2 regions of the Planococcus beijingensis genome follow, and region 1 is predicted to be linked to the other one. Evidence: a T-box and tRNA genes for the amino acid it is inferred to sense, from the RefSeq annotation. Region 1 holds a T-box; the other holds one or more tRNA genes.

The links. The T-box of region 1 lies ahead of leuS (leucine--tRNA ligase). A T-box ahead of a tRNA ligase gene usually reads a tRNA of that ligase, here a tRNA-Leu.
Region 2: it encodes a tRNA-Leu, which carries the amino acid that the T-box ahead of leuS (leucine--tRNA ligase) is inferred to sense. The anticodon was not compared.

The regions. Positions count from the first base shown of each region.
Region 1 is NZ_JADHDZ010000008.1:73,047-84,238, forward strand. Features, by position in the region: gene IRE19_RS16395 (BaiN/RdsA family NAD(P)/FAD-dependent oxidoreductase) at 1-366, shown strand, start outside; gene leuS (leucine--tRNA ligase) at 895-3,306, opposite strand; T-box leader at 3,350-3,556, opposite strand; gene IRE19_RS16405 (3-oxoacid CoA-transferase subunit B) at 3,601-4,254, opposite strand; gene IRE19_RS16410 (CoA transferase subunit A) at 4,273-4,965, opposite strand; gene mnmL (tRNA modification radical SAM protein MnmL/YtqA) at 5,109-6,095, shown strand; gene mnmM (tRNA 5-(aminomethyl)-2-thiouridylate-methyltransferase MnmM) at 6,092-6,655, shown strand; gene IRE19_RS16425 (hypothetical protein) at 6,727-7,101, opposite strand; gene IRE19_RS16430 (hypothetical protein) at 7,098-7,532, opposite strand; gene sstT (serine/threonine transporter SstT) at 7,905-9,176, opposite strand; gene IRE19_RS16440 (MarR family winged helix-turn-helix transcriptional regulator) at 9,487-9,939, shown strand; gene paiA (spermidine/spermine N(1)-acetyltransferase) at 9,968-10,486, shown strand; gene IRE19_RS16450 (FMN-binding negative transcriptional regulator) at 10,511-11,128, shown strand.
Region 2 is NZ_JADHDZ010000006.1:1,591-12,782, reverse strand. Features, by position in the region: gene queG (tRNA epoxyqueuosine(34) reductase QueG) at 1-723, opposite strand, end outside; gene IRE19_RS14325 (B3/B4 domain-containing protein) at 790-1,452, shown strand; gene IRE19_RS14320 (Ig-like domain-containing protein) at 1,508-2,899, opposite strand; gene IRE19_RS14315 (C45 family autoproteolytic acyltransferase/hydrolase) at 3,149-4,195, shown strand; gene IRE19_RS14310 (C45 family autoproteolytic acyltransferase/hydrolase) at 4,244-5,296, opposite strand; gene IRE19_RS14305 (VOC family protein) at 5,449-5,949, opposite strand; gene IRE19_RS14300 (cation-transporting P-type ATPase) at 5,985-8,666, opposite strand; tRNA gene IRE19_RS14295 (tRNA-Leu) at 8,873-8,956, opposite strand; gene IRE19_RS14290 (inorganic phosphate transporter) at 9,062-10,060, opposite strand; gene IRE19_RS14285 (DUF47 domain-containing protein) at 10,076-10,693, opposite strand; tRNA gene IRE19_RS14280 (tRNA-Leu) at 10,919-11,002, opposite strand; tRNA gene IRE19_RS14275 (tRNA-Cys) at 11,012-11,085, opposite strand; tRNA gene IRE19_RS14270 (tRNA-Gly) at 11,092-11,166, opposite strand; tRNA gene IRE19_RS14265 (tRNA-Gln) at 11,174-11,192, opposite strand, start outside.

The DNA.
Region 1 (11,192 bases):
CAGGAACGTTGGCTGCTGTTCCTTCTTGCGCGTGCAGATATCGATCCCCAATTGACCGGCGCGGAACTTGCCAGCGATAAAGTGCGTGCATTCGCTCAGCAATTGACTGCTTTCAGTATGTTTGTAAATGGCACTCAGCCGATTGAGAAAGCCTTTGTTACCGGAGGCGGCGTATCCATCAAGGAAATCGAACCGAAAACGATGGCGTCCAAAAAGAAACCAGGCTTGTATTTCTGCGGTGAAATTTTGGATATCCACGGCTATACCGGCGGTTACAACATTACCTCTGCACTCGTGACGGGCAATGTCGCCGGCCAAAGTGCAGCGCGTTTTGTGCAGGAAAGCCAGGTAGAAAGCGGGGCTTGAAATTAATGGACAGCTTTACCGAATACACGTTGCTGTTAGTCTATTTTCTGCCATTGCTTATTATTTTCGGCGCTTTGCTGATCGGGCGCGCTTTTGATAAGAATAAGAAAAAGTGAACGATTCCATAGTTTTGCTGCAAAGATAAGGACCAAAACGATACTTTTCTATCTAAACAATAGAGAGGCAGACCGGAATTTTCCGGCCTGCCTCTCTTTTTTGCTATTGCACTGTGCCTATCCGAGAACTTCTATCTTTTCAAGTACCCGGAAGACTCCGCTTTTCTTCTGTCTAGACTCCGTCTCCCAGCCCCTCGGATCTTAAGTCTGCCTGGCTGTGCGGCAAAAAGCGCCGCTTCGCCAGTCCGCCTTAAGTCTTTCGGGGCTACCGGAAGACTCCGCTTTTCTTCTGTCCAGACTCCGTCTCCCAGCCCCTCGGATCTTAAGTCTGCCTGGCTGTGCGGCAAAAAGCGCCGCTTCGCCAGTCCGCCTTAAGTCTTTCGGGGCTACCGGAAGACTCCGCTTTTCTTCATTACCCTACTACGATGTTAACCAATTTCCCTGGAATGACGATAACTTTTCGTACTTGTTTGCCTTCGGCTGCTTTTTGGACATGTTCGTCCGCCAGTGCTGCCGTCTCCAGTTCTTCTTTTGTGCTGTCTTTGGCAATTGTCAACTTGGTTTTTACTTTGCCGTTGACTTGTACCACGACTTCAACTTCATCATCGACCATTTTCGACTCGTCGTAGTGCGGCCAATTTTCGTAAGCCACAGAACCCTCGTGCCCCAATTTCTCCCACAGTTCTTCTGCTACGTGAGGTGCAATCGGCGACAACAGTTTGACAAAGCCTTCCACGTACTCTTTTGGAATGGAATCCACTTTATAGCCTTCATTGACGAAGACCATCATTTGTGAAATCGCTGTGTTGAAACGCAGGCCTTCAAAGTCGTCTGTCACTTTTTTGACGGTCTGGTGATAAACCTTGTCCAGCTTGCCGTCGTTCGCATCGGTGACTTTAGCACTCAATTGCTCTTCGTTCATCAACAGACGCCATACGCGGTCCAGGAACCTGCGGGAACCATCCAAACCGTTCGTTGACCAGGCAATCGAAGCTTCTAGTGGACCCATGAACATTTCGTACATGCGCAATGTATCTGCACCATGGCTTTCGATAATCTGATCCGGATTGACGACATTGCCTTTTGATTTCGACATTTTCTCATTGCCTTCCCCAAGAATCATCCCTTGGTTGAACAGCTTCTGGAATGGCTCTTTCGTCGAGACCACACCGATGTCATAAAGTACTTTATGCCAGAAACGGGCATACAATAAATGAAGCACAGCGTGTTCAGCTCCACCGATATAAACATCAACCGGCAACCAGCGTTTCAGAAGTTCCGGATCTGCCAGCATTTCATCATTGGTCGGATCGATAAAGCGCAAGTAATACCAGCAGCTGCCCGCCCATTGTGGCATCGTATTTGTTTCACGGCGCCCTTTCATGCCAGTTTCAGGATGAACGACATTGACCCATTCATCGATATTGGCAAGAGGTGATTCGCCAGTGCCGCTCGGCTTGATATCTGTTGTTACCGGAAGCATCAATGGCAAGTCTTTTTCTTCAACCGGTGTCATTGTGCCATCTTCCCAGTGGATGATCGGAATCGGCTCGCCCCAATAACGCTGTCTGCTGAATAGCCAATCACGCAGACGGTAAGTGATTTTCTTTTCACCGACTTGTTTTTCGACCAACCAGTTGATGGCTTTTTCAATTGCTTCTTTTTTATTAAGGCCATTCAAGAAATCAGAATTGATCAATTCACCGTCGCCGGCATACGCTTCTTCATCGATGTTACCGCCTGAAACGACTTCCACAATCGGCAAATCGAATTGCTTAGCAAATTCATAATCGCGCTCATCATGAGCAGGTACCGCCATAATAGCGCCTGTCCCATAAGTCGCCAATACATAATCGGCAATCCAGATCGGCATTTTTTCGCCGCTGACCGGATTGGTTGCATAAGCACCCGTGAAGACGCCTGATTTATCTTTAGCCAAATCGGTGCGCTCCAAGTCACTTTTCGTCTTGACGTCATCGATGTATTTTTCGACAGCCTGTTGTTGGCCGGCAGTTGTAATGGCTGCCACCAATTTATGTTCAGGAGCCAGTACCGCATAAGTCGCGCCGAAAATCGTATCCGGGCGTGTTGTGAAAGCACGGAAAGAATGTTCGGTGTCTGCCACCTGGAATTCCAGTTCCGCCCCTTCAGATTTGCCGATCCAGTTGCGCTGCATATCTTTCAGGCTTTCAGGCCAGTCCAAATCATCCAGATCTTCAAGCAAACGATCTGCATATTCCGTAATGCGCAACACCCATTGGCGCATCGGACGGCGTTCGACGGGATGGCCGCCACGCTCTGATTTGCCGTCGATAACTTCTTCGTTGGCCAAAACCGTGCCAAGTGCCGGGCACCAGTTAACTGCCACTTCGTCTACATAAGCAAGGCCTTTATTATACAATTGGATGAAAATCCATTGTGTCCATTTATAGTAGGAAGGATCCGTCGTATTGATTTCACGGTCCCAATCATAGGAAAATCCAAGTTCCTGAATCTGGCGCTTGAAAGTTGCGATGTTTTTCGCTGTGAATTCGGCCGGATCGTTGCCAGTATCGAGTGCATACTGTTCTGCTGGAAGACCGAATGCATCCCATCCCATAGGATGAAGAACGTTATAGCCCTGCATGCGTTTGACGCGGCTCAAAATATCCGTCGCCGTGTACCCCTCTGGATGGCCAACATGAAGTCCAGCACCTGATGGATATGGGAACATATCCAATGCGTAAAATTTCGGTTTCGATGGGTCATCCACCATCTTGAATGTTTTGTTGTCTTGCCAATATTTCTGCCATTTCTTTTCTACTATCTTATGCTTGAATGTCATTTTCCTGTTCCTCCTCAAAAATAAAAACTCCCGTCCCTTATAAATAAGGGACGGGAGTTTTCCCGCGGTACCACCCAAATTAGCGAACGCTCGCTCAACTTGACTCCTTAACGCGGAAAACGGTGTATCTTACTTGGTTTCACATACACTGACTCCAAGGTGAGTTCGATTGCGCATTTCACCGGCTTGCACCACCCGCCGGCTCTCTGTGGAAAACACACAATGTACTGGTCCTCTTCGCTGTCATTGGCTATTGTCTTCATTTTAGACGAACGGCCGTTTTTTGGCAATAGCCTATGAGACTTTAACGTTATCGGTGTTCAGCGGTGCATCTGTAGAGTCGATGATATCCTGGACCGAAAAGCCCTCAAATACCTCAGACAGGACCAGTCCAGCGTCCGTCACTTCGATAACTGCACGTTCTGTAATGATTTTGTCGACCACGGCTTTGCCAGTCAACGGCAAATCGCATTGCTTTTTGATTTTGGCAGAGCCATCTTTTGACACGTGGTCCATGATGACGATGACTTTTTTGGCGCCATGGACAAGATCCATTGCACCGCCCATGCCTTTGATCATTTTGCCGGGAATCATCCAGTTGGCCAAGTCGCCGTTCTCAGCTACTTCCATGCCGCCGAGAATCGCCACATCAATATGTCCGCCACGGATCATCGCAAAGGATTCCGCACTTGTAAAGAATGCGGATCCAGGTATTGTGGTCACTGTTTCTTTTCCGGCGTTGATCAAATCAGGGTCGACCTGATCTTCGGTCGGATAAGGTCCGATCCCCAGAAGTCCGTTTTCAGACTGAAGCACCACGCTTTTATTTTGGGAAATGAAATTGGCCACCAACGTGGGCATACCGATTCCCAGGTTGACGTAATCACCGTCTTTAATTTCTTTTTCGGCCCGTTTTGCAATTCGTTCTCTGACTGCTTGTTTATCCACGTTTTTCCCCACCCTTCCCTAAACAGTGCGTGTTGTTAAGCGCTCAATGCGTTTTTCCTGGTCCGCCTGCAGCAAACCTTGGACATAGATGCTCGGGGTTTGCACATGGTTCGGATCAATTTCTCCGATTTCCACGATTTCTTCGACTTCTGCGATGGTTATTTTCCCAGCGGCTGCAGCGAGCGGGTTAAAGTTCTGTGCTGTCTTGTTGTACACCAGGTTCCCCATTTTATCGGCACGGTGAGCCCGAACCAATGAAAAGTCAGCCCTCAAAGCATGTTCGAGCACATATTCCTTACCGCCAAACTCGCGGATTTCCTTGCCGTCCGCAACCGTTGTCCCGACGCCAGCCGGTGTAAAGAATGCGGGAATGCCTGCTCCGCCTGCCCTCATTTTCTCAGCAAGCGTTCCTTGCGGCGTTAACTCCACTTCAATTTCACCAGACAATACTTGCCGCTCGAATTCTTTGTTTTCCCCTACATACGAACCGATCATTTTTTTGATCTGCTTGTTTTTCAATAATAATCCAAGACCCCACTCATCCACTCCGCAATTATTGGAAATGACGGTCAGATCAGTTACCCCTTTATCAACAAGAGCCAGTATGAGCTGTTCAGGTATTCCCACTAAGCCAAAGCCGCCTACCATAATTGTGGCTCCGTCCTGAATCTGTTCAATGGCTTCTTTCGCAGAACTGTAAATCGGTTTCATCCCATCGTGCCCCCTTTGCCAATAAACTGAATATTATTAATTAAAACGCTTTCATTCTAATTTAAACAAACTATTGCTGGAAACGCAATATGAACAAAATTAGCCAACCTCCTTTGCTGGTGATTGTTTGCCATTTCCAAGGCATGCTACAATATCAGGTAGAGGAGTTGTTTGGAGTGAACACAGAATTTCCTTTTTCATCTGATGGAAAACGCTACTATACATGGAACCGCCACCTGCGCGACCATTTTGGCTTTAAAGTTATGAAAATCGCCTTGGATGCGGGCTTTGATTGTCCCAACCGTGACGGCACAGTGGCCCATGGCGGCTGCACATTCTGCAGTGTTGCAGGATCCGGTGATTTCGCGGGTGACCGTGTAGATCCCATCCCTGTACAGTTCGACAAAATCAAAACAAAAATGCACCGCAAATGGAAAGATGCCAAATACATGGCTTATTTTCAAGCCTATACCAATACCCACGCTCCTTTGCCCGTCATCAAAGAAAAATTTGAAGCAGCACTGGAACAGGACAATGTCATCGGCTTAAGCATCGCAACACGTCCCGACTGCCTGCCGGACGATGTGGTCGATTACTTGGCTGAGCTGAACGAACGGACTTACTTGTGGGTGGAACTCGGGCTTCAGACCGTACACGAACGGACAGCCTTATTAGTCAACCGTGCACATGATTTCGAGGCTTATGTGGAAGGGGTCACGAAACTGCGCGAACGAGGCATTCGCGTTTGCACCCATATCATCAATGGCTTGCCACTGGAAGACCGCGATATGATGATGGAGACTGCCCGTGAAGTTGCCAAGCTTGATGTACAAGGCATCAAAATTCACTTACTTCATTTATTGAAAGGGACACCGATGGTAAAACAATACGAAAAAGGCATGGTAGAGTTTTTGGAAAAACAGGAATACATCAATTTGGTCGCAGATCAGTTGGAAGTGCTGCCGCCTGAAATGGTTGTTCAGCGAATCACTGGTGACGGCCCCATCGACTTGATGATTGGGCCGATGTGGAGCGCCAATAAATGGGAAGTCCTGAATGGCATTGATGCAGAGCTGGAGCGGCGCGCAAGCTGGCAAGGGAAATTGGCCGAGGGAAGTGTAGCATTATGACATTGCAACGGGTGTTGCCCTATACAAAATTCTTGCTTGAAGAAGCTGTCTCGCCTGGAGACTGTGTCATAGACGGCACGGCAGGCAATGGGCATGATACTCTTTTCCTTGCCGAGCTTACCGGACCCTCTGGAAAAGTCTTTGCGTTTGATATCCAACAAGACGCAATTAAAGCGACAAGCGAGAAAGTTCAAGGCTTCCAGCATGTAGAGCTTATTCATGACAGCCATGCAAAAATCCAAGAGTATGTTAAAGAACCCGTGTCCGCAGCAATTTTCAACTTAGGGTATTTGCCGAAAGGCGACCACAGGATCATCACGAAAGCCCAAAGCACATTGACTGCCCTCCAGCAATGTTTGGATTTGCTGCAGGCAAACGGTGTATTACTGGTTGTTGTATACAGTGGGCACGAAGGCGGCAGCGAAGAACGCGATGCCGTGATGGAATTTGTTTCAGCATTGCCGCAAAAGTCTTTCGACGTGTTGAAATATGAATTCGTCAACCAGAAGCATTCTCCTCCTTTCCTATTGGCGGTCGAGAAAAAGAAGCATAAAAATTAGAAGATGCCGAAAAGGACATTTGTTCTTTTCGGCATCTTCTAGTTTAACGTCGAATTCTCTTCTAACTGTGTTCAAAAACTATTTTCATAATTGGTCAATTCAGAGGCCGCCAATCTGGCATAGGCCTCAGATTCTATTGCGGCTTCCACCGATTCATTCACCAATGCAACCCACGATTGTTTCGTCTCCAGTGCTTCCAGGAATGCGGAGGCTGCTTCCATCCGATAAATTATTGCTCCTTCAAGGTATAATTTATAGTCATGCAAATGCTGAGCATATTCTGTGGAATTTTTAAATTCCATATAGCTGAGTTGATTCAATAAGGTTTCAAACTTCCGTTGGATGCTGGTCAGGTGTTCAGATAAAACTCCCTCCTCAAAATCTTCGGATCCTGCAAGGATTTTTTCCCAATGTTTTTGCCAGATTGTATTGAATTTCTCGTTCACATCATTGATTTCCAACCACGTATAATCGTTTGAATAATCTTTTTTTCCAAAACCGCATGAGTCATATGCGGTTCTTTAAAGTCATCCGACGGTACACGGATTTCAGCAGCTTCTTTCACTTCCAGAAGGACCATCTCCCACTGCTCTTCCTGTAAACGCATTAAAAAATACCGATAAACTTCAGCATCTGAAACTTCTGTAGTTTGCAATCCAATCTCCATCCCACTGACAGCATCTTCTTCTACCGGCCCTATTTCTTGAGTAATCTCCTGCTCATCCCTTCCCTTCTCCTTCTCCTGCTCCTTTTTTTCTACCGCAGAAGGAAAAGACGAAGTCTGTTCGTCAGCTTCAATACAGCCGCTCAAAAGGAGAGATACCATCAAAAAATTACCCGCCAAAAAGACAGGGCCGTCATGGCTTCGTCTGATCATGAAACAAACCTTCCTCCATAGGTTGTTATTAATACTGTTCCACAGACTGATCAGCGCAAAATAATTCAAGGGCTAAAGGAGTTGCTACATCTGTTCTCTGGTTTAGCTTACTCAGTATGTATAATTTTCTTATTATAAATATCATTTTTTTGACAAATTAATACACATTACATTAATACCATCTTTTCCCTGTTTTCAAACCTTGGTGATAAAGTTTCTTAGATCTGCCGCTAAAACAAAATAGTAAGCTGCATGATTCCGAAAAACGGGATCAAACAGCTTACTATTTTTTAATCGGCTTGTTCCATCTTATTGGTTCAATTAAATTTTATGCGACAACTTATGCTCACTTGATTCGAAAAATCAATTAACTCAGTTCTTCACTAGATCTTCAGAAGTTTTTTTGATAGCAAAAGCTTCTTTGAAGTTTACTTTCTCTCCTTCTTTTAGAAGCTTCTTGTATTCAGCTGTTGCTGTAAAAAGAACATCCGTTGAAGAGTTAAGCGATGTTTCAAAAGAATCTTGCAATACACCAATGACAAACCCAACGCCAACTACTTGCATCGCTACATCTGCAGGGATTCCAAACAAGCCGCAAGCCAAAGGAATAAGCAATAGGGAACCGCCAGCCACACCAGAAGCACCACATGCACATACAGCTGCTAAGACGCTAAGAATAATCGCAGTTGGAATATCGACTTGTATGCCAAGCGTATGGACTGCAGCAAGTGTTAATACAGAAATTGTAACAGCTGCACCGGCCATATTAACCGTTGCTCCTAAAGGAATTGAAACAGAATATGTGTCTTTATCCAACCCCAGCTTTTCACATAAAGTCATATTTACTGGAATATTCGCTGCAGAACTACGTGTAAAGAATGCCGTAATACCACTTTCTCGTAAACATTTAAATACAAGTGGATATGGGTTCTGGCGTATGTTTATAAATACGATTAGCGGATTAACTACAAGAGCCACAAACAGCATACAGCCGATTAACAGTGCAAGGAGCTTTCCATAGCTCAGCAATGACTCAAGTCCATTTGTCGTAATCGACTCAATCACTAAGCCCATGATACCGAGTGGCGCTAACTTGATTATCCAGCCAACCATCTTGATGATTGCATCAGAAAAATTGGTAATAAGTAATTTCGTAGAATCTGGTGCTGTTCTCAATGCGACTCCAAGAACAATCGCCCAAGCTAAAATGCCGATGTAGTTTGCATTGTATAGGGCACTGACTGGATTATCGACGACATTCAACAATAAATTTTTAATTACTTCAATTGCATTCCCCGGAGCTGCTAAATCTTCTGCTCCCTGAGTAAGTGCAATACTTACAGGAAAAATGAAACTGGCAATCACAGCTATCAATCCTGCAAAAAACGTACCTAACAGGTAAAGGAAGATGATAGATTTCATATTTGTCTGTTGGCCACTTCTATGCTGAGCGATTGACGCCATGACAAGAAACAATACCAGTATAGGAGCAACTGCTTTTAATGCGCCTACAAATAGCGTGCCAAAAATAGTTAAAGATTTGGCTGCGTCAGGAATCAAAACAGCTAAAACCACTCCAAAAATCAATCCAATTAATATTTGTTTTACTAAGCTTATCTGATTCCACATTTTGAACACTTTCATACATTATTCCCCCTGTTAATTTCCATTAAAACTGCAACATAACCCATCCTTGCGATTCACCTTGTGTAGTACGCAACCCCCTATATTACTGCAAACTATTCAAGCTAATCCTATTCTATACAAAGTAAAGCATGAATTAAACAAATTTTTTATAAAATCAATAATTTGTACAATAATATTTAGCAATTTGTCTGCCGTCATTTTCTATCAGGAAAGACAAAAGCTATCTTTTTGTTGCAAATACAACTATAAACTGCTATATTCAATTTCAAATACTTGCCAAACTGCTATTCAAATGAGGAGATTTTTTATGAAAGAAATTCTACGTGAAATTGGCATGATCGCCAGAGCCTTGGACTCCATAAGCAATATTGAATTTAAAGAGTTCGATTTGACCAAAGGACAGTATTTGTATGTTATACGCATTTGCGAACATCCAGGAATCATTCAAGCACAATTATTGGAGATGATCAAAGTCGATAAATCAACTGCAGCCCGTGCACTTCAAAAACTTGAAAAAAATGGATTTATCGAAAAGAAAGACAATCCGGCTAACAAAAAAAATAAAAATCTCTTTCCAACAGATAAAGCGCGAGCCGTCTACCCATTCATCAGAAAGGAAAACGATTATTCCGATCAAGTTGCATTGTCCGGTTTCTCTGAAGAAGAAGCAGAAACTGCTTTCGGTCTTCTGCAGCGCATCCGGAAAAATGTCGAAAAGGATTGGGAATCTGTAAAAAAAGGCAATAAGCGAAACTATTGACCACACTTAGAGGAGTGATGATCCATATATGGCTACAATGTTAACAGCGTGTACACTTAACGAGATACACGAACTTCAAGCTATCAGCACTATTACATTCACTGAAACATTCAAGGACCAGAATTCACCTGAACATCTCCAGGCTTATTTAGACAAAGCTTATGACTTGGACAAACTGGAAAAAGAATTAACCACCCCATCCTCCCACTTCTACTTTATGTATGTTGACCAACAAGTGGCAGGATACCTGAAACTCAATACGGATGCTGCACAGACAGAACCGATGGGGTCTGACTCATTGGAAGTCGAGCGGATTTATATTAAGAAAGCCTTTCAAAGACATGGGTTGGGGAAACAGCTATTGAACAAAGCCTTCGAAATGGCAGCTGAACAAGGCAAAAAAAGGATCTGGCTCGGTGTTTGGGAAGAAAATGCAAACGCCATTGCGTTTTACCGAAAAAAAGGGTTTGTGCAAACAGGATCCCATTCTTTCTATATGGGCGATGACGAACAAGTAGATTTGATCATGGTTAAAACACTCCAATAATTCTTGTCAGAAAGGCGGAACCCTATGTATATTCCCAAATTCTTTAAAGTAAATGATTACGAGGAAATCTGTGGATTTGTTCACCAAAATTCTTTTGGAACGCTTGTTACCACAAAAAAAGGCAAGCCCATTGCGACACATCTGCCTTTACAGTTCATAAAAGAAGAGGAAGGATACTGTATTACCGGACATATGGCTTATGGCAATCCCCAGTGGCGGACATTCGAAACAGTTGAAGATGTATTGGTCATGTTTCAAGGACCGCACGCTTACATATCGTCTTCCTGGTATGAACAGGAAAATGTCCCGACCTGGAATTATCAGGCTGTCCACATTTATGGAACTGCGCAAATCTTAACTGAAGAAGAGTTGAAACAGGATCTGGCTCGTTTAATGGAAAAGTACGAAAGCCACCGTGCCAATCCAGTTCTTTGGGATACCCTTTCCCGTGAGTTATTGGAAAGAGAATTGAAAGGCATAGTTGGTTTCAAGATTCCGGTGAGAGAAGTTCAAGCAGCCTATAAAATGAGCCAGAACCGAAATAAAACAGATTACATAAACATCATTAGCCGCCTGCAGGAAGAAAAAGATCCGAATGCACAAAAAATAGCTGATAAGATGAGTGAAAGACAAATTGATTAATTATAAGCCCCCATTAATTGAAGGATTGCGCTAAAGCATGTAAAATACGAATTAATCGCATAAT
Region 2 (11,192 bases), on a different contig from region 1:
GTCGCAGCCATAAAGCCGGTTGCCGATCTTGCCGCGGAATTCATCCGGCAGAAACCCTTTTGTCTGCGTCAAAAACGAAATGCAACGCTGGGCGTTCAACTGCCCGCCTTCGACAATGGCTCCTGTCGGACAAGTATCGATGCACAAACGGCAATCGCCGCATTGATCTTCCATCGGCTCATCGAAACGGAATGGTATGTTGGTGATCATTTCACCAAGATACACATACGACCCGAATTCCGGCGTGATGATGTTGGTGTTCTTGGCACTCCAGCCGATGCCGGCGCGTTCCGCCACTGCCCGGTCAGACAGCTCTCCAGTGTCCACCATTGACCGCATCCGTGCTTCCGGATAACGAGTGGCAATAAACGCCTCCAACAGCGTCAGACGCTCCCGGAGCGCCGCATGGTAATCCTTGCCCCAGGACGACCGGGAGAAAATCCCCCGCCGTGCGCCTTTCACTCCTTGCGGTGCATCCGACATCCGCGATGGATAAGCGATGGCGATGGCGATGATGCTGACAGCTTCATTCAGCAATAGTTCAGGCCTCGTGCGCTTTTCCACATCCGATTCTTCAAATCCGGACTGGTAATTCAATTGCTGCTGGCGAATCAATTGATGCTTTAAGCTATAAAAAGGTTCGGCTGAAGCAAAACCGATTTTGTCAATTCCGATCTCCGAGGCATACGCAACAAGCTCTTTTTGAAACTGATCAAGATTCATGTCGTAACCCCTCACTCAATTCTATGATACGATAATGAAAACCACATACGTGAAAGGAAGATTGCAATGAAACTGACAATCGATCCTCAAATAAAAGAAATTCTGAGCGAATTTAAAATTGGCATCATTCATTATAACAATATCACCGTTTCCGAGTCACCTCAAATGTTAAAAGGCCGCCTCCAGCTTTTTCAAGAGCAGCTGTACTTTGATTTGGAGGATAAGGACATCACTGAATTCCCCGGCCTGCTGGAATGGCAATTGATATGGAAAGCATTGGGGGCAGATCCCAGCCGCTACCGCCCAGCTGCAGAAGCGCTTTACCGCCGCATCAAAAAGCAGAATTACTTAGCGACCGTCAACTCTGCCATCGATATGAACAGCTTCCTGTCGCTGCAATACGAAATCCCTCTGGGCCTTTATGATGCCGATAAAATTGAAGGTGATATTCAAATTGCTGTAGGGACCTCCGCTGACCGCTATGAGGGCCTGAATAACCGCGTCAATACTTTGACTGGGATTCTGGTATCCAAAGATTCCAAAAGCGCTTTTGGCAGCCCCTACGTCGATTCTAAACGGACCGCTGTGACTGAACAAACAAAAAACGCAGTACATATCTTCTATCTCCGCCCTTCTATGGAAAGAGATACCGCTCTTCAACTGTTGACTGCCGCATCGAATATGTTCACCGGCATCAATGGCGGTGAAGCCGAGTTTTATGTATTATGACCTAAACTAGAAAAAACCGGCGCTCTTATTCAGAGTTCCGGTCTTTTTTTTCACCTTATTTTTTAGCAACCACTTTCGTGGCTTTTTTGCTGACGTTTCCTGCTTTATCTTTCGCAGTCGCTTCAATTGTCACGCCAGCTTTCTGCGCTTTTATTTTCACGGAGTAAGTGCCTTTCGCATCGGCTTTCGCTGAACCGAGCACCGTATTCCCAGCTTTTATTGTAACTGTAGAGCTTACTTCCGCTTTACCAGTTACTTTCAAATCTTTAATTGTGACTTTGTTGATGGTCGGTAGTGCAGGCGCTACAACATCAACTACTGTTACTGAGGCTGTTGAACTAACATTTCCTGATTGATCCTTGGCATTAACTGTCAAAATGGCTCCGGCTTTTTGTACCGGAATCTTTACTGAAAATGTACCTGAGGCAGTAGCTTTTGTTGTTGCGATAACTTTGCTGTTATTTTTTACTGTGACTGTGGAACTTGCTTCCGCTTTACCGGAAATGACAGCATCATTGTTGTCGACTTTATTGATAGTTGGTTTTGCTGGTGCTGTTTTATCTGCCACTTTGACTGTGACTGTTACAGCAGCACTTTTATTTTTTGCACTGTCTTCAGCTGTTACGACCAACTTCACACCAGCTTTTTGCACTGCTATTTTAGCTGAGAAAGTGCCTGAAGCCGCTGTTTTAGTTGTAGCGATGACTTTGCTGCCATTTTTTACAGTGATTGTAGAATTCGCCTCTGCTTTTCCAGAAATAGCTGTATCGTTGTCATCGAATGCATTGACAGTCGGTTTAGACGGAGCTACGTTGTCCAGAAACGACGTGGCGATGATATATAAATCTGACGGGCTGTTGCTGTAGTCATCCGCATCCAGCACTGGTACATAATAAGTCCCTGCTTTAGCCTGATAGAATTGAATCTCAAGCTCGTCGTCATAATCACTGCCTAAATACTCCAACTTCCCGGTTTCTTCAAATTCTTTTTCAGCAGCTGCGAACAGCAAATCGATTTCATAACTAGTGGTTCCTCCCCCAACTGCTAATATTCCGTTCGCCGGAACTTTTACTTTATAAAAATCCATGTCGTAATAAGGCATCAATTGCCCTACAGTCGCTTTTGAATAAGATAATTGATCTGCAAAATCAAAGCTATCATTCGGCTCCTGCTCCCACAGATAATCGGAAGCGGCTTTATTGACAGCAGAAGCATTTACTTCTGAAAAAGGATGGTTCTGAATCGACAGACCTTTATGCAGTTGCGTTTCAAGTTGCTGAACAACAGAAGATTTTAGTATTCCCTGTTCAATTGGTATCTCTTTTTGAAGATCAGTTAATTTTTTTGCAGCATCTGTGTGACCTGTATTGGCTAACGTTGTTCCGGTTGAAACCGATAAAGCTAATATACCTGACAAAATCAATGCAAAGCGTGTTTTTTTACCCATAACAATCCCCTTTAAATAATCATTTTTACCTACCATGGAATCATACAACATTTGGAAAAGTTCGCCAAGTCATTTTTTATTATTATTTCAATAAATATTCATTAATTAAAATAAGGTTAATGTCAACACTGAAGTTGGCATTTTCCACAACTCGCATCCTCAATTCCATCACATAGGCATATTCTTTTCCATTCACTGGCGGATGCAGTAAACTCTTCTTACATTAATGAAAAAAAGAGGGATCCACACGTGAAACGAGTGCACAGCGACATTGTCCAGTTTCGAGGAAGCCATTACGATTTCGGCCGGATGCAGGGAGAACTGCTGAAGGAATCGTTGATTCTTTCCAACCGCAAAAAACAACGGCAGGCTTCCAGCCGCCATTTGATTATAGACGAACAACGCGCCAAAAATATATTGCTTACTTTAGCCCCTAGAGTATGGGAAGAAATTACTGGCCTAGCCGATGCGCTCGAATGGTCCATGGATGAGGCCATTCGGGAATTCGGCGGCTATTACTTGGAATATACGCGGAGCGGCTGTTCCATCTACACTGAATCTGATTTTATGGTCCGCAATTACGACAGTTCACCGGAAGGCTACGAAGGGCGCTTTGCTTTGTATCAGCCGACAGACGGCGGATTTGCCACCATCGGACCGACTATGCAGATTACTGGCCGCACGGACGGCATGAACGAAAAAGGTTTGGTGATGGGCTATAATTTCATCAACCGCCGAAATTCAGAGGACGGTTTCATCTGCAACATGATCGGCCGCTTGATTTTAGAAAACTGTGCGACCATCGATGACGCCATCGCATTGCTGGAAGAACTTCCGCATCGTCGTTCTTTTAGCTATGTCCTGTTGGACCGCATGGGGAAATCTGTGGTTGTCGAAGCTTCTCCGCGTTCTGTCGTGGTTCGCGAGTCCGCGGTTTCTACGAATCATTTCGAATTGCTGGTGGAGGAAAACCGCTACCAGACAGACGATTCCCGCAGAAGAGAACAAACGATGCTCACGCAGCAAGAAAACCAAATCGATGCCTACAGTGCGTTCCGGCTCTTGAATGATTCGGACAAGGGCGTCTTCTCGAAAAAATACAGCACCGCTTCCGGCACACTGCATACCGCATCCTATTTCCAACGCAGTCTGGAAGTGGGATTCGCCATTGGTCCGGACCGTTTGCCGCTCATGCTCGATTTCGACAAATGGCTGCAAGGCGAACGGTTGTATGCCAAACGCATCAACGGTAAAATTGATACGCATCTGCCTTTTGCCCATATGGTCGAACTTTAAAAACCAAAGGCGCCAGCATCTATCATGCTGGCGCCTTTTCCTATTTTTCTATACAAACTGTTTATCCACGTGTGCAAAACCGATATCCGTATCCACTGCTCCATGAATTTTTTGGACATTCAGGCTCTCTCCCTGCAGCCAGCTCCCAAAATCGAAAACTGTCGGTTGCTGATTTCCGCCAAGCGCAAACCAGACACTCTTTTCCTTCGGCAAATAAAGAGAGGTATGAATAGTCCCTGCCCAGCTTTTATACAACTGCGAGAAAACCCCTTTGTCGGTGTCGTTGAACAGACGGAATGCCTGCAGCGCATCTTCTGTCTGGCTCTCCTGATTTCGAATCGCTTCCAGGCGGTCGAACGAATCCTTCAAGTAATTGCGGTTTTCATGTTGTTGGATTTCAAAATGATTGGTGCAGACATTGCTGACACGCACATCAACTGCACGCGGACTCGCTTCGATGATCCGTGTTTCACCGCTTGGATCGGTCACGATATAACTAAATGAACCGCGGTGCGGAATCTCTTTCAGCAGCTCCACCGCCTCTTCAATCGTTGCGCAAGTTTCCAGGATAATGCGGCCGATCAAGTAGCAGACAAATCCATCACCTGGCTTTTTCCGGTGCGTAAAGTTATAGCCCATGGCCAATCCTTTTTCATTCATGCCGTCCATGCGGCCCGTAATTCGTGAAGTGGGGCCAATGATCGCATACCCCTGATCATTCGGCTGAAACAGGCTGAAACGTCCTTCATAAGTCTGCGGGTGGAAGTCGTAATTGCGGACCATAAAATCCCTTCCCGTGACAATTGAACAGCCAGACGGCATCGCATCGATCCGGTATCCCCCGAAATCACGCAGTACATCTTCCATCGGCAATTTGAGGCTTTCCTGCAGTCCCGTCAATTCGTCCCAGATTCCGGGGGCGAATCTGTGATAGGCCACCTTTGTGTCCTCTACATCTATTTCAAACCTCGGCCTTTTCGCTTTCCACTGCTTTCTCCGGTTATCCAATATAATACTGTCTTTTAAAAGCTCACCTTGCCTGACTCCAAAATCATAATGGCTTCCTCTGAATTCCAAAATATCACTATGTATATCTCTCATCAAATTCTCCTTTATTTGCAGAATCACTCATTATGTTTCAGGATACACATTTTCAGAACGAAACTCAAAAGCTCCGCGCTGAATAAGTTCGTTATATAAAAAAATCCTGCCTTATGGAATCATAAGGCAGGAACAGCCACTGCATCTATTTTTCATCCTTCGTATGCACGCCGCAATTCAGCTAAATCCAATTTTTTCATTTTTAACAACGAACTCATCACTCGCTCCACTTTTCCCTTATCCGCACTGACGAGCATTCGATTCAATTCGATTGGCACCACCTGCCAGGAAACTCCGAAACGGTCTTTTAGCCAGCCGCATACCTGCGCTTTCTCGTCTCCATCTTCGGTCAGTTTATCCCAGTAATAATCCACTTCCTCCTGGGACTCGCAATTGATGATAAAGGAAACGGCTTCAGTATACTGAAACGCAGGACTGCCGTTCAAGGCCACAAAATCCTGCCCTTCTATCTGGAACTCGATCGTCATGACTTTTCCTGCATCAATGCCGTGGATTTCTTTTCCGGCATCCGTATAATACGTGGTACGCCCCACTTTGGAGTTATTGAAGACTGAAGTATAAAACTCCACCGCTTCTTCCGCATTCATGTTAAACCAAAAATTCGCTGTGATTTTCTGGATTTTGGTATCCACCCGTTTCTCCTTCTTTCCATTTAACACTGCAATGGCTATGTATCAGTTTTAAGGGCTTTTCCAGATTTTCTGTACTGGCGGACAATCCATTTTTCCAGTTCCACGATAACGAAGACTGAAATTCCGATTCCAAGTGGCCATATCCAATTCCGGGCTTCCAGCGGAACTGTACCAAGCAGGACATTCATAAATGGAACATAGGTAACTGCCAACTGAATAGCAATCAGCACTCCCGATACCAAGAAAGCGATTTTGTTCGAGAAAAAATCACGGTTTACGGCAAACTCTGTTTCGCTGCGGCAATTGAATAAATACATCAATTGCGACATCACCAACGCCTGCAATGTCATCGTATTGATGATTGCCGGGTCCACCTGCTGGTCGGCCAAGAGCCTGTTCATTAATAGAATTCCACCGCAGATGATGAGTGAAACAAAAGCTACGCGAAAAATATAATACGGACCCAATAATTTAGCAGTTGACTTCCTGGGTGACCGCTCCATAGCACCCGGTTCCAATTTCTCAAAGGCAATCGCCAGTGAGATGGTGATGGCGGAAATCATATTCACCCATAAAATCTGTACCGCCGTCAAAGGCAAAGTCGTACCGAACAAGATGCTGACAAAAATCAAAGCGCCTTCTGAAACGTTTGTCGGCAGAATGAACAGAATGGTCTTCTTCAAATTGTCGTAAACGCGTCTGCCTTCCTTCACTGCATTGACAATCGTACTGAAATTATCATCCACCAACACCATTCCAGCTGCTTCCTTCGATACTTCTGTTCCTTTAATTCCCATGGCCACGCCAATGTCCGCCCGTTTTAAAGCCGGAGCATCGTTGACGCCATCCCCGGTCATCGCACAAACATGATTTTCAGCCTGCAGCGCTTTGACCAGCTGCAGCTTATTGTTGGGGCTGGTGCGTGCAAAGACATCGTAATTCAATGCAGCATACGTCAATTGCCGATCATCCATGCGGTCCAGCTCTCTGCCTTCAAGTACGCGTTTGCCGTCTCCTATGCCCATCTGAGCTCCAATGGCCACTGCTGTATCCTTATGGTCCCCAGTAATCATCTTCACGATGATTCCAGCTTTTTTGCATTGCTGTATGGCTTCAATGACTTCTTCACGCGGCGGATCGATGATTCCCGCCAGTCCAATCAGCCTGAATCCCGATTCCATATCTTCTTGATCAATAGAGAGTTTGGAGCTGCTGACTTTTTTGACCGCAGCTCCCATCAGCCGCTCACCATTATTCGCATGCTGATACATTTTGTCCTGCCAGTTGGCCCCTTCTCCAGAAGAGGATTCCAAATCGGCCATTTTCAACAGACGCTCCGGCGCTCCTTTTACATATATCCAACGACTGCCATCTTTTTCGACCAAGGCTGCCATGTATTTATAGCTGGAGTCAAATGGAATCTTCGACAGAATCGGCAGCCGGATTACAGCATCTTCCGCTTTTTCAGCAAGTGTAATCAGGCAGCCTTCTGTAGCATCTCCGCTAATCACCCATTGTCCTTGTTCATCGCACCTTAAATCGGATTCATTGACCGTTTTAACAGCTATCAAAAACTCCTCTAAATCCGGGAAATCTTCAAGGCTTGCTGATTTAGTGCCATGAAGAATCGACCCTTTTGGCGAATAACCGGTTCCCGTCACGGCAAACTCTTTATCTTTCAGCATCACTGATGTGACGGTCATTTCATTTTTTGTCAACGTTCCGGTTTTATCCGAACAAATTACGGTGACAGCTCCAAGCGTCTCAACAGACGGCAGATTGCGGACAATGGCGTTCTTTGCTGCCATGCGCTGTACACCAAGTGCCAAAATGATGGAAAGCACAGCTGGCAGACCTTCTGGAATCGCTGCTACAGTCAAACCAATAATGGCAAGCAATAAATCAGCTGTTTCATAATCGTGAAACAAGTAACCGATTCCGAACATCACAGCTGCACTGATGACAATGATCAGTGAAATCACTTTTCCGAAAGCTGCCGTCTGCTTCAACAACGGCGTCTGCAACTGGTCGACTTCTTCCATTGAAGAACTGATTTTTCCAAGCTCGGTATCGGCACCAATCGCCACAACAATTCCAATCCCGGAACCGGAAGCTATTGTTGTCCCCGCAAACAGCATGTTGAGGCGGTCGCTCAATCCGGTGTCATCCGATAGCACGGCCGGATTTTTTTCAACTGCTGTGGATTCTCCTGTCAGCGATGATTCTTCCACGTTCAAATTGTCTGCTTCTAGAATTCTACTATCAGCAGGAATCCTGTCACCTGCTATAAGCACGACGATATCTCCAGGTACTAATTCAGCTGACGGCACTTCCTTCCTAACCGAGTTCCGAAGCACTGTAGCTTTTAAGGACAACATCTTCCGGATGCTGTCCAATGCCTTTTCCGCTTTGCTTTGCTGGATATAGCCGATGATCGCATTAATGACAACCACCATCAAAATCACTGCTGTATCGATATAATGCCCTAAAAATAAAGTGACAACCGCTGCTGCCAGCAATACATATATCAGCACATCATTAAAATGCTTAAAGAATTTGACGAGCGCCGGATCTTTCTTGGGCTTGGGCAGTTCGTTCGCTCCGAATTCCGCTTGCCGCTTGGCTACCAGTATTTCATCCAGTCCACTCTCCAGATCTGTACTTAAAAGTTCCAACACCTTAGCGGATTCAATCCCATACCATTTTTTATCCTGCATACTCGACCTCTTCTCAACTATTTATATAATCGTAAACTCACTCGGTATTCAGAACAGTATAGCACTAGAAGGACATGATTCTTTGACGAATTGGATCTCGGTAGATTAAATTCATGGAGGTTAGATTAGATTGTCATCCAAAAGATTAACCCAAAGAAAAAAGGCTCTGACAAGGAAGTCAGAACCTTTTTCTATAGCTAGCGGTATACCGGCGGTCGGGGTCGAACCGACACTCCGGTGAAGGAACGGGATTTTGAGTCCCGCGCGTCTGCCAATTCCGCCACGCCGGCAAGTATTGCTTTAGCGGACAAGATTTATTATAGCACATCTTTTTTCGCTCGCCAATACTTTATTAATATAATAGATAAATTTCTTAAAAAACTTTTAAAGTTTTTCTACATTACAAGATTGAGGAGCACATAGAACATGGCAGCCAATAATGCTGAAATCGGCATCGTGATCAGCCAGGTGATCAGCATGGTTTTAGCTGTCCCCCACTGAACGCCTTTGACGCGATGCGCTGCGCCTACCCCCATAATAGAAGATGAAATAACATGAGTCGTGCTGACCGGCAAATGGATCAAGGTAGCGCCGAAAATCACTGCTGCCCCCGTCAGATCTGCTGCAACTCCATTGACAGGACGGATTTTCATGATTTTTCCACCGACAGTTTTAATGATTCTCCAGCCACCGATGGAAGTTCCCAATGCCATCGCCAGCGCACAAGTTGCCTGAACCCATAGCTGAACGTCATCCGAAGTTTGGTAGTTATTGACGATCAAGGCCATCGTAATGATCCCCATCGCTTTTTGGGCATCGTTCGTACCGTGAGAAAACGACTGCAAAGCGGCAGTAGCAATTTGGATCAACCTGAAATTCCGATTGGTTTTCGTTAAGTTATGATTTTTGAAAACTACTTTAAAGATGCTGTACATTAGATAACCTACAACCAACGCAAGAATTGGAGAAAAAATCAAAGCCTGCAGGATAGCCAGAAACCCACTGTAATTCAAAGCGGCAAATCCAGCACCCGCAATAGCTGCCCCAGCAATCGAACCGATTAAAGCGTGCGAGGAGCTGCTTGGAATGCCGTAATACCAAGTTAATAGATTCCATGTGATGGCAGCCAGTAACGCTGCCAATATAACGACAGAGCCATTATCCAGCGCAAATGGATCGACAATGTCTTTTGTGATTGTTTTAGCAACTCCTGTAAAAGCCATTGCGCCCACAAAGTTCATTACAGCAGCCAGCAAAATGGCACGCCTTGGCGTTAATGCCTTTGTGGAGACTGCCGTAGCTATCGAGTTCGCCGTATCATGAAAACCATTGATAAAATCAAATACGACAGCAAAAATGACAATTAAAACCGTTAACAGCAATATCATATCCATCAGTCATTTTGCTCCTTAAGCGTTTTTCATTATAATTGATTCGAATGTATTTGCGACTTGCTGACAATGGTCAGCAATTTCTTCCAGCTCTTCGTAAATGTCTTTGTATTGAATAATCCGGATTGGATCTTTTTCAGTTTGGAAAAGGTTTTTAATCGAACGGCGCAAAACAGCGTCGCATTGTGACTCGTAATCTTTGATTTTTATTGCATGTTCTCTCATTTGAGGCAGCTTTTTAGAAACCATCAGTTCAACAGCTATTTCAATTTCAATAGTGCTCAAACGGATTGCTTCTACAAATTCAAGCATGTACTCATCTGCACTTACGATTGAATACATTTCAAACAAGGCGGCTGTATGTTCTAAGCCGTCCAAAACATCGTCCATGCTCATTGCCAGCGCTAAAATATCTTCACGTTCAATTGGTGTGATGAAAGCATTGTTAAGATCATGTATGACCGTGTGAACAAAAGAATCACCTTTTGTTTCATAATCTTTCATCGTGTTTGCAAAAATGACTACGTCACTGATTTTCTCCAGCTTATAATCTGCAAAATAAGCAGCACCTTCTTTTAAATTCAACGCAATATCACTCAACTGTAATGCAAACTTATCTTTCTTTTTGAACGCCATTTTCTTTGCCCCCACTATTTTTCTAAAATAACTTCTCAGCTAAATTATAATAGCTTATTTCACGAAAAAATAATACTAACTTTATTTGAATTTACAAAACCGTAATAAAACAGAATTCTCAATTTAAAAACGGCTGAATAATCGCTGGCATAACAAAAAAACCCTCCAGCTATGATTACTCATAGTTGGAGGGTTTCTGGAAAGGGCAGGCAGGCCCTTTCATGATACCGGCGGTCGGGGTCGAACCGACACTCCCGTGAAGGAACGGGATTTTGAGTCCCGCGCGTCTGCCAATTCCGCCACGCCGGCAAATCATTATGGAGGCGGCAACCGGACTCGAACCGGTGATAAGGGTGTTGCAGACCCATGCCTTACCACTTGGCTATGCCGCCAATTATTGGAGCGGAAGACGAGGTTCGAACTCGCGACCTCCACCTTGGCAAGGTGGCGTTCTACCACTGAACTACTTCCGCAATAAAGCTGGGGTACCTGGATTCGA